Regions from separate parts of the Erwinia sp. AC075 genome, predicted to be linked through region 3. Evidence: riboswitches for the same ligand, from Rfam matches in the RefSeq annotation. Region 3 holds a riboswitch; each other region holds the start of a gene.
The links. A riboswitch is a leader RNA that binds a small molecule or an ion and turns the genes downstream of it on or off. The one in region 3 is predicted to bind thiamine pyrophosphate.
Positions count from the first base shown of each region.

Region 1: it holds a riboswitch for thiamine pyrophosphate, as region 3 does, so the genes downstream of both, thiB (thiamine ABC transporter substrate binding subunit) here and tenA (thiaminase II) in region 3, are expected to answer to the same signal.
Region 2: it holds a riboswitch for thiamine pyrophosphate, as region 3 does, so the genes downstream of both, thiM (hydroxyethylthiazole kinase) here and tenA (thiaminase II) in region 3, are expected to answer to the same signal.

Region 1 covers NZ_CEEDEU010000001.1:2,911,985-2,915,243, reverse strand. Annotated here, with positions in the region: gene thiP (thiamine/thiamine pyrophosphate ABC transporter permease ThiP) at 1-179, opposite strand, end outside; gene thiB (thiamine ABC transporter substrate binding subunit) at 155-1,141, opposite strand; TPP riboswitch at 1,183-1,289, opposite strand; gene sgrR (HTH-type transcriptional regulator SgrR) at 1,325-2,986, opposite strand; gene AC0IXH_RS13860 (sugar efflux transporter) at 3,232-3,259, shown strand, end outside.
Region 2 covers NZ_CEEDEU010000001.1:472,298-475,556, forward strand. Annotated here, with positions in the region: gene AC0IXH_RS02210 (potassium transporter Kup) at 1-1,314, shown strand, start outside; TPP riboswitch at 1,396-1,498, shown strand; gene thiM (hydroxyethylthiazole kinase) at 1,534-2,319, shown strand; gene thiD (bifunctional hydroxymethylpyrimidine kinase/phosphomethylpyrimidine kinase) at 2,316-3,116, shown strand; partial or broken gene AC0IXH_RS02225 (class I fructose-bisphosphate aldolase) at 3,122-3,259, shown strand, end outside.
Region 3 covers NZ_CEEDEU010000001.1:723,942-727,200, forward strand. Annotated here, with positions in the region: gene AC0IXH_RS03340 (ABC transporter permease) at 1-513, opposite strand, end outside; gene AC0IXH_RS03345 (ABC transporter ATP-binding protein) at 510-1,259, opposite strand; gene tenA (thiaminase II) at 1,256-1,951, opposite strand; TPP riboswitch at 2,017-2,121, opposite strand; gene AC0IXH_RS03355 (TonB-dependent receptor) at 2,240-3,259, opposite strand, start outside.

The DNA.
Region 1 (3,259 bases), 2.2 Mb from region 3:
AAGGAGAAGCGCAGGACGTGCCAGAGATAGTCATCCTGCCAGAGATCCCGCCAGTGGACCGCCGGCGCACTCAGCCATAGCGCGCTGAATGCGGTCAGGGCCACGGCGACCAGCAGCGTCGCCGCCAGCGCACCGGGCACTAACGGGCCAGCACTCAGCGGCTGACGGCGCGTTGCCATGCACTGATCCATTGGCTACGTTGGCTGGCGACTTCCTGTGGCGTGTATTGCAGCGAGTTGGACGGGACGGTCAGGGTATCGAAACCGGCAGGCAAGGTGCTTTTCACCACCGGATACATCCAGTTGCCGGTTGGGATGCTGTCCTGGAACGGTTTATCCAGCATAAATTTCATGAATTTCTGCGCCAGTTCCGGCTGTTTGCTGCTTTTCAGCTGCCCGGCCACTTCTACCTGCAGGTAGTGACCTTCGCTGAAATTGGCGGCGGCATACTGCGATTTCTTCTCTTCAATCAGGTGGTAAGCCGGAGAGGTGGTGTAGCTCAGCACCATATCGCCTTCACCCTTGAGGAACAGCCCGTAAGCTTCGCTCCAGCCTTTGGTGACGGTGACGGTTTTCTTCGCCAGCTTCTGCCAGGCTTCCGGTGCCTTATCGCCGAACACTTTCTGCATCCACAACAGCAGGCCGAGGCCCGGGGTGCTGGTGCGGGGATCTTCATAAATAATCTTCAACGGTTTATCGCTGTTGACCAACTCTTTCAGGCTGGTGGGCGGATTTTGCAGCTTGGTTTTATCGTACACAAAGGCGAACCAGCCGTAGTCATACGGCACAAAGGTCTTATCGTTCCAGCCACCCGGAACGGTGACCTTGCTGGTGTCCACCTGGCCTGGTGCGAACAGGCCGGTTTTCTCTGCCGCATCCAGCAGATTGTTATCGAGGCCCAGCACCACGTCCGCCTTGCTGTTTTTGCCTTCCATCCGCAGACGGTTAAGCAGCGAGACGCCGTCTTCCAGCGCCACGTATTTCAGCTCGCAGCCGCAGTCTGCTTCAAACGCCTTTTTGATGGCAGGACCCGGCCCCCAGTCAGCGGAAAATGAGTCGTAGGTATAAACAGTCAGGACGGGTTTAGCCGCGAAGGCCGGGAAGGTGCTGAGGATCAGTAAAGGCAGAACTTTTTTTAACACTTTGCGTTCCTTGAAAGTTAGGTGTCGCAAAGGATCTGAGCAATCTGGAGAGTCTCAAATCCCTACGCCGGCATTATCCGGATCAGGTTCGACGGGTTTGTCTCAGCGCTGGCAGTGAAACACCGCGAACGCACCCCGTTGAGAACGGCCTATTCTAGTGATTTCCGCTGGGTAACGAAAGCATCATGCGTCGTCAGGGGCGAACCAGGCGGATTTAAAATCAAACCAGCCCAGCATATTCATTCTGACTCCGCGCATACTGCGTTGACCTTCCAGCAGCAGCCAGTGATGGAACAGCGGATGCAGCGTCCAGGTGTTGATCAACTGCTTGCCCCAGTCGGCCAGCGGCAGCTTCTGTTCGCGCCAGCGTTGCGCATCCTTTTCCCAGTCCAGCGTCACGCAATGATGCACCAGCGGGATTTCGTACAGCAGCGCAAACACGGAAAATTCCAGCGGCAGGGTGAAGTTGGCGCTGCCGAGCCAGATATCGCTTTCGGCTTCGCCACGGTGCCAGACGTCATAATCGACCTGTTGGGTGATCAACTCCACGCCCTGTTCGGCGAGGATTGGCCGTAACGCATTGGCGATGCCCTGATGCTCGACGTGATCGTTATACCAGGTCAGCGTCAGGGTGGTCAGCCCGTCGGGCTTCTGGCTGGCAGCCATATCGCGGCGATGATGCCAGCGCGGCAGCAGGCCATAAGCCGGGAACCAGTAGCGTTGATAGCCAATACCGGCATGGTTCAGCAGGGCGATTGGGTTGAACAGCGTGCTGACCCAGCGACGGATGTGTTCATCGCGACCCTGTTCGGATCGCTGGTCAAACAGCAGGAAATAGCAGCCTTCTTCCAGACGACTCTCTTCCGATTTTTCTTCCAGCCCTTTGCCTTCCAGCTTAACCCCGGCATAAACCAGCTCATCACTGATTTCCGGCAGCACCCAGATATTCACTTCATCAATCAGCGCGCGGTAACCAAAATAGTCATCAAACGCCTGGATCCTCAGTTGGGTGGTCTGATTGCGCACCACCGCATACGGGCCGGTGCCAATCGGCTGACGGGCGAAGTCCGCGAGGAATGGCCACTCTTTTGGCAGGATCATGGTGCTGACGCTGCCCAGCAGCCAGGGAAGCCAGTTGTCGGGCTGATGCAGATGAATATCCAGCGTCCAGGGCGCCGAGGACTCAATGCGATCGAAATGGGCATAAAGGCGTTGGGGCTTCAGTCGCTCAAGGGTGCTGATTATGTCGGCCATCTCCAGCTCCCGGCCATGATGAAAGTGGATCGCCGGGCGCAGATAAAACCGCCAGTGCAGCGGAGAAAGCTGCTGCCAGTGGTGGGCAATATCGGCTTCGATTTCCCCATTTTCCTCATTTATCCGCGTCAGGCTGCTAAAAATCTGACGGGCAAGGTGGGTTTCAGAACGACGCAGCGGCGTACCGGGTAACAGATTCAGTAACGAGCGATAGTACATCACCCGCAGGATATGTTTCCCCTGGCGGAAACTGCGGCCAAGATGCGAGATCAGCATCTGTCTGACCGCGTTTTTATCGCCCACCAGCTGCACCAGTTGGTCGATGCGATCGTTCTCCAGCAACTCTTCCGCCCGCTGCTGTTGCAATGCCAGCCCGGTGTAATGGAAGCTAAGCTTTGAACGTTTTCCGCGCCCGGCTTCAGCCTGCCAGTTCAGCCAGCCCTGTTCCTGCATCGCGTTCAGCAGATTGCGCATATGCCGGCGGGAGCAGCTCAGTTGTACCGCCAGATCGTTGAGCGTGGTCTCCTGCGGCTGGCCTTCGCAGCACTGCCACAGGCGGATAAACTGTTGTTGTAAGCGGGCAGAAGACATAAAAGAGGAACCCTTATCAGAAAGCAGTCTGTTTTTTCTTCCTTATATTAGGACGATAATGCCCGCAGATGAAAGAGCGGGAGACATTCTTCGAATGCGCTCTGACATTGATGATTCTGAGTATGGTGCCTTTCACCAGCCAGCCGGGTTAATACCTTGCTGGCTTTTTTCGCTGCTCCATGTTTTCTTCTATGCTTGCTGTTTGTCGACTCACATTTGTGGCGACTTTTTTTGAAGGATCAGCTATGAAATCGCTCCTCACGCGCCGTCGCC
Region 2 (3,259 bases), 250 kb from region 3:
GGGATTGTGCAGCATCCTGCGGTGCTGGTGGCGCTCAACCCGATGTACGGTATCGACTTTCTCTTCTCCAACGGCATCGTCAGCTTTCTGGTGCTCGGCGGCGTATTCCTTTGCGTCACCGGTGCGGAAGCGCTGTATGCCGATATGGGCCATTTTGGCAAAAAGCCGATCTGGCTGGCCTGGTTTGCTATCGTCTTTCCCAGCCTGCTGCTCAACTACGCCGGACAGGCAGCGTTACTGCTTTCAGGTGCTGACGTGACGCAAAATATCTTCTTCCGGCTTTGCCCGCCGGTATTACAAATCCCGCTGGTGATCCTCGCCACTCTCGCCACCATCATTGCCAGTCAGGCGATTATCAGCGGTGCGTTTTCCATGACCCGTCAGGCAATTCAGCTAGGCTGGCTGCCGAGGCTGCGGGTTAAACAGACTACCGAAGAGAGCTACGGGCAAATCTATATCGGGGCGATTAACTGGTTGCTGATGGTGGTGACCATCTTTCTCGCGGTGTTCTTCAAATCTTCCGACAAGCTGGCAGCAGCCTATGGCATCGCCGTGTCGCTGACGATGATCATGACCTCCGGGCTGTTGTATGTTGCGATGCATGAGGTGTGGCGCTGGAACCGGCTCACCAGCCTGCTGATTGCCGGCGTGTTCTTTGTCATCGACCTGTGCTTCCTGGTCGCCAATATGAGTAAGGTGTTCGAGGGTGGCTATATGCCGCTGATCCTGGCGCTGGTCGTGTACGGCGTAATGCTGCTCTGGCACCGCGGCGTGGAAGCGGCGAGCAGGGCGGTGCACGAAAAATTTATTCCGGTGGACGACTTCCTGGCCATGCTGGAAGAAAAAGCCATACCCAGAGTACCGGGCACGGCGGTGTTTCTGACGCGGGAGAAAGAGGGCACGCCGCCGGTGATGCAGTGGCAGGTGAAGCGAAACGGCTCACTGCATGGGCACGTGCTGTCGCTGACGATCGCTATCGACAACGTTCCGCGCATCAATGCCGACGAGCGCTTAACCGTCACCCAGCTTGCGCCGGGCTTCTGGCACGCGCTGGCGGTGTATGGCTTTATGGAGCGGCCCAACATCCCTGCACTGTTACGCTATCCGCAACTGGATAACTGCGAGCTGGATACCGAGCATGTCACCTATTATCTGGGCCATGAAAACATCATCCCACGCGAAGGTAGCGGCGGCCTGCCGGCCTGGCAGCGCGTGATTTTCAGCTGGATGGCGCGCAATGGCATGCATGTGACCGACTACTACTACCTGCCCAGTGACCGTGTGGTGGAGATCGGTCGCCGCATCCCGGTGTAGCGGTGGAATGTTGATCTGATTAACGCCTGGGGGATGGTAAAGAAAAGCGCCATCCCGTAATCTGGCGGCTGAAAGCACGTAGTAAATGACTCGGGGTGCCGTTTCTTTCCAAAGAAAGGGCTGAGAAAAACCCGTCGAACCTGAACTGGATAATGCCAGCGGAGGGAAGTCAGATGCCTGACCGCATCGCCTTCTTGATCGCCGGTTGGGAGTTGTACCATGAACCAACCTCATACCTTTGTCGCGGCGGATGCCGTGGCGTCGCTCCACCTCTTCCGTGAAAAATCGCCGTTAATTCACTGCCTGACCAACGATGTGGTGCAGACTTTTACTGCCAACGTGTTGCTGGCGCTGGGCGCATCGCCGGCGATGGTGATTGATCCCGACGAAGCCGCGCAGTTCAGCGCCATTGCCGATGCCGTGCTGGTCAACGTCGGCACGCTCACCCATTCCCGCAGTACAGCGATGCTGGCCGCTGTGCACGCGGCCGGAAAGGCGCAGCGTGCCTGGACGCTGGATCCGGTTGCCGTCGGCGCATTGACCTTCCGCACTGAATTCTGTCAGCAGCTGCTGGAACACCGTCCTGCGGCTATTCGCGGCAACGCCTCGGAAATCATGGCGCTGGCGCGCCAGGCAACCTCCGGGCGCGGCGTCGACAGCCTGCATGACTCGGCGCTGGCGCTGGACGCCGCTCGTCTGCTGGCCAGCACCACCGGCGCTATCGTTGCGGTCACCGGGGAAACGGATTACGTCACCGATGGCCAACGGGTGCTGGCTGTGGCTGGCGGTTCGCCGTTGATGACCCGCGTGGTCGGCACCGGCTGCGCGTTGTCGGCGGTGGTGGCCGGATTTGCCGCGCTGCCTGGCGACCGGTTAACGCACGTTGCCAGCGCCTGCCGGATAATGAGCCTGGCAGGCGAACGCGCGGCGATGGCGGCAGCGGGTCCCGGCAGTTTTGTTGCGCTGTTCCTCGACGAGCTGTTCACTCTGGAGGTTCAGGGATGAAGCGCATCAACGCACTGAGCATTGCCGGAACCGATCCCAGCGGTGGCGCGGGCATTCAGGCCGATCTGAAAACCTTCTCGGCGCTGGGTGCCTATGGCACCACCGTGATCACCGCGCTGGTGGCGCAGAATACCTGTGGCGTGCTGTCGGTTTACCGCATTGAGCCCGACTTTGTCGCGGCACAATTACATTCCGTGCTGAGCGACGTGCGCATCGACAGCGTAAAAATCGGCATGTTAGCCAGCAGCGATATCGTCAAGGTGGTGGCTGAAGGACTGAAGGCCTCGTCCGTGCCGTGGATTGTGCTGGATACGGTGATGCTGGCGAAAAGTGGCGATCCGCTGCTTTCGCCGACGGCGGTTGCCACGCTGCGTGAGTGCCTGTTGCCGCACGTTTCACTGATCACGCCAAATCTGCCGGAAGCGGCGGCGCTGCTGGAGTGTCCGGTTGCCACTAACGAAGATGAGATGCGGCGACAGGGAAGGGCGCTGTTAGCGCTGGGTTGCCAGGCGGTGCTGATGAAAGGCGGACATCTGAGCGATGCCGAAAGCCCGGACTGGCTGTTCAGCCGCCAGCTGGAGCAGCGTTTTACCGCGCCGCGCGTGCCAACAAAGCATACCCATGGCACCGGCTGTACGCTTTCCGCTGCGCTGGCCGCGCTGCGACCCCGGCATGATAACTGGGTGTCGACGGTGCAGGACGCCAAGGGCTGGTTACAGGGCGCGCTGGAGCAGGCCGATTCGCTGGAAGTCGGCAAGGGCATCGGCCCGGTGCACCATTTTCATCGCTGGTGGTAGCGGACGATCAGGGCGTCGAGCACTCGGCGGGCGCGTCATTTGCTGCCAATCCACTCTATTTCGATCCAAAGAACATCGTCGAGCTGGCCATCGAGTCGGGCTGTAACTGCGTGGCCTCCACTTATGGCGTGCTGGCCTCGGTG
Region 3 (3,259 bases):
CCGCACATGGCGTAATAACGCCCAGCGGGATGCGCCCATGGTGCGGGCGAGGTCGAGAAGATCGTTATTGACCCGGCGCAACCCGTCGAAGAAAGCCGAGGTGACCGGGAAGAAAATCACCAGCACCGCCATCGCCACCTTGGCGCTGATGCCGAAGCCGAACCACAGCACCAGCAAGGGTGCCAGCGCAAAAACCGGTATGGCCTGGCTGGTCAGCACCAGCGGCATCAGCCAGCGCTGTAAGCGGGGGGAGAACATCATGCACAGCGCAAGGATGGCGCCGAGCAACACGCCGGCGACCAGCCCGCTGACGATTTCCGCCGCGGTCACCAGCGTGTGCGCCGCCAGATACGCGCGGCTGGTCCACAGGACGTCGGCAACCGACATCGGTGTGGGCAGCAGGAAGGCAGGAACGCCGCTGCGGGTGATTGCCCACCAGACGGTAATCAGGCCGATAAACACCGTCAGGCCACGCCGCCAGCGGCCAAAGGCCGATTCTTTTACGGATATCATCCTGCCGCCCGGGTCAGCTGTTGCAATAATTCACCCTGGCTCTGCAACAGATGCCGATCGTCAGGGGCCCGTGGCGGCAGTCCGGCAATCTGATGCGAATCATCAATCCCGGCCGCAGACAGCACCAACAGCTGGTGGCTAAGGCGGCAGGCCTCCAGCGGATCGTGGGTGATCAGTAACACCGTGTGGCCGGTCAGTAACGTCGAGGCCAGGGTCTGGATACTGGTGCGGGTAATGGCGTCCAGCGCTGAAAAAGGCTCGTCCATCAGCACCATCGGCTGACGCTGATAAAGCGTGCGGGCCAGCGCGGCTCGCTGCCGCATACCGCCGGACAGCCCGGCAGGCAGGCTGTCGCCATAGCCGCTGAGCCCGACGCGCGCCGTCAGCTCGTCAGCCCATTCGCGGTCGGGCTTCTCGCCACGCAGGCGTGAGGCGAGGCTGATATTCTCGCGGACGGTTAGCCACGGATAGAGCAGATCTTTCTGCCCCATATAGGCCACGCGTCCCTGCACCGGCAGGCCATCGCTGCCCGTGACCGTGCCTGCCGTCGGCTGCGCCAGCCCGGCTATGATCTTCAGCAGGCTGGTTTTGCCGACGCCGCTGGCTCCCAGCATCGCGGCAAACTGACCGCCGGTGATATCGACATTCAGCCGTTCAAACACCGTCCGTGCGCCGTAGCGCAGGGTCAGATCGCGCACCTCAATCCCCGGCGGGATCACGCCGCGGGCAATGTCATGACTGTTCATACCACGTTGCTCAGGCTGGCATTGAGGCCCATCTGCCAGAAGGCACTTTCCAGCCGGGTGGCGGTGGTGAAGATGGTTGAAAGCTCCGGCAGACGACTTTGTGCGCCGCGCTGAACCCCAACCGTTTCCAGTAGATCTATCGCCCGCTGAACGCTGGCCAGATAGTTTTCGTCGCCGTAGTTGGCGATCCACGAGCGGTAGGGATTGCCTTCGGTGACGGTGGTGGGATTGTGCAGCAAGCCGAGGCCTATTTCGGCATAGCCCGCGACGCAGGGAAGCAGTGCGGCCAGCAGATCCAGCGCATCGCCGGACTGGCCGATATCCAGCACATAGCGGGTGTAGTTGAGGGTTTCGGGCGCTTCCTGTTCATTGCGCATCTGGCTTTCGCTGATGCCCCACTGCGTGCAGTAACCGACATGCAGCGGCAGCTCGGCGACGATGGCGTTCAGCGAGGCGGTGGCGGCACGCATTTCTGGCAAGGTTCGGAACTTGCTGACCAGCAGGGCATAGGCGCGGGCGAAATGGATCAGGAACAGGTAGTCCTGGGTCAGATAACGCCGAAACGCGCTTTCAGGCAGCGTGCCCTGGGCCAACTGCTGAAGAAAAGGGTGGTTAACGTAGTGCTGCCAGTCAGCCGCGGCTTGCTGGCGAAGCTGGCCATAAAGACCACGGGAAAACATGTTGTCAGACATGGGACCTCCAAAAGTGAGTGGAGATCCGGGCGTGCAGAGGTATGAACAGGCAACGATCGAAAGTGGTGCTATTGCCAACCCGTCCCTTCGCTGGCATGACCCAGATCAGGTTCAAAGGGTCCGGCTAACGTCGCCATCTCAGCCCATAAAGGACACCCCTCGGAGAGGCTTGTTATACGATATTTACTTTTTGATTACAATCGATGGCTGGCAGCCGAGTTGGCGTCATAATGAAAAACGGCCTTCTTGCGAAAGCCGTTGTTTAAGCGCCACTAAGCCTGTTTTGGCTTAGAAATCATATTCTAACGCTAAGCGGTTCTGCCAGAAGTTCTTGTCAGAGGTCGAGGTGGTTTGCACGCCGACAAAGTCGGTCAGGCTCAGCCCTTTCAGCACGCCATCAAAGCTGTAGGTGCCGTAAATCAGGTACTCCGACTGATTGCTGCTGGACGCGCCGGCGCTGGCGGTCAAATCCATAAACGAGTAGCGGCTGCCGAGGGAAATATTGCTGTTGGCGGTCCAGTTCAGATCGGTGGAGTAGGCGTTGCCGCTCCCCAAATCCTGGGTACTGGTGAAGAACGGTTGGGCAAAATACTGGCCGGACGAGGTGTTATGGGCATAAGGCGTCACCAGCGCGCCGTTGCCATAGGCATTCTCACTGGCGGCGATATGGTCCCAGTTCAGTGACCAGCGCAATGACGGCACAAAATTCATCGCATACTGCGCGCCGTAGCTGGTGCTGTTTACTTCGCCCGCCAGCGCGTCGCCCTGACTCAGGCCGCGAATAAACTGCACGCCAATTTTGGGCTGCAACGGATTTTCCGACCACGACAGGAAGCTGTCGGCGTAAACCATCTTGGTGTAGTTATTGTATTCTTCGTACCACAGCTGGCCGGTCAGCTTTTTATCATCCAGCTTCAGGGCACGTCCGCCGCCGATGCCCCACATGCCGTTAGTGCGGCCATCGGCATCGGTGTAAGCGGTGGTGTCGAGAAACTGATCGTCACCCCAGGGTTTATAGCGGGTAATTTTGGTGGCGTGCAGGAAGTTGTCGCTGTCGCCATAATTGGCGTCCACACCCCGGAACAGGATCGGGGTGATGCGCCAGTCGTAGTCGCCGATAAACGGGATATTGATACGCTGGTCACCGGCGGTGATGCGGAAGTCCTGATAGTGCCAGCTCAGATAGGCTTCGCCGACGCCGGTCTCGTTTGGCCCCAGTTCACCGATCAGGTGGTCATCGTTATGCGAGATGCCGCGTTGCAAAATGCCGCTGACGCCAAGGCTCAGGCCATAATATTCCGCCGTGGC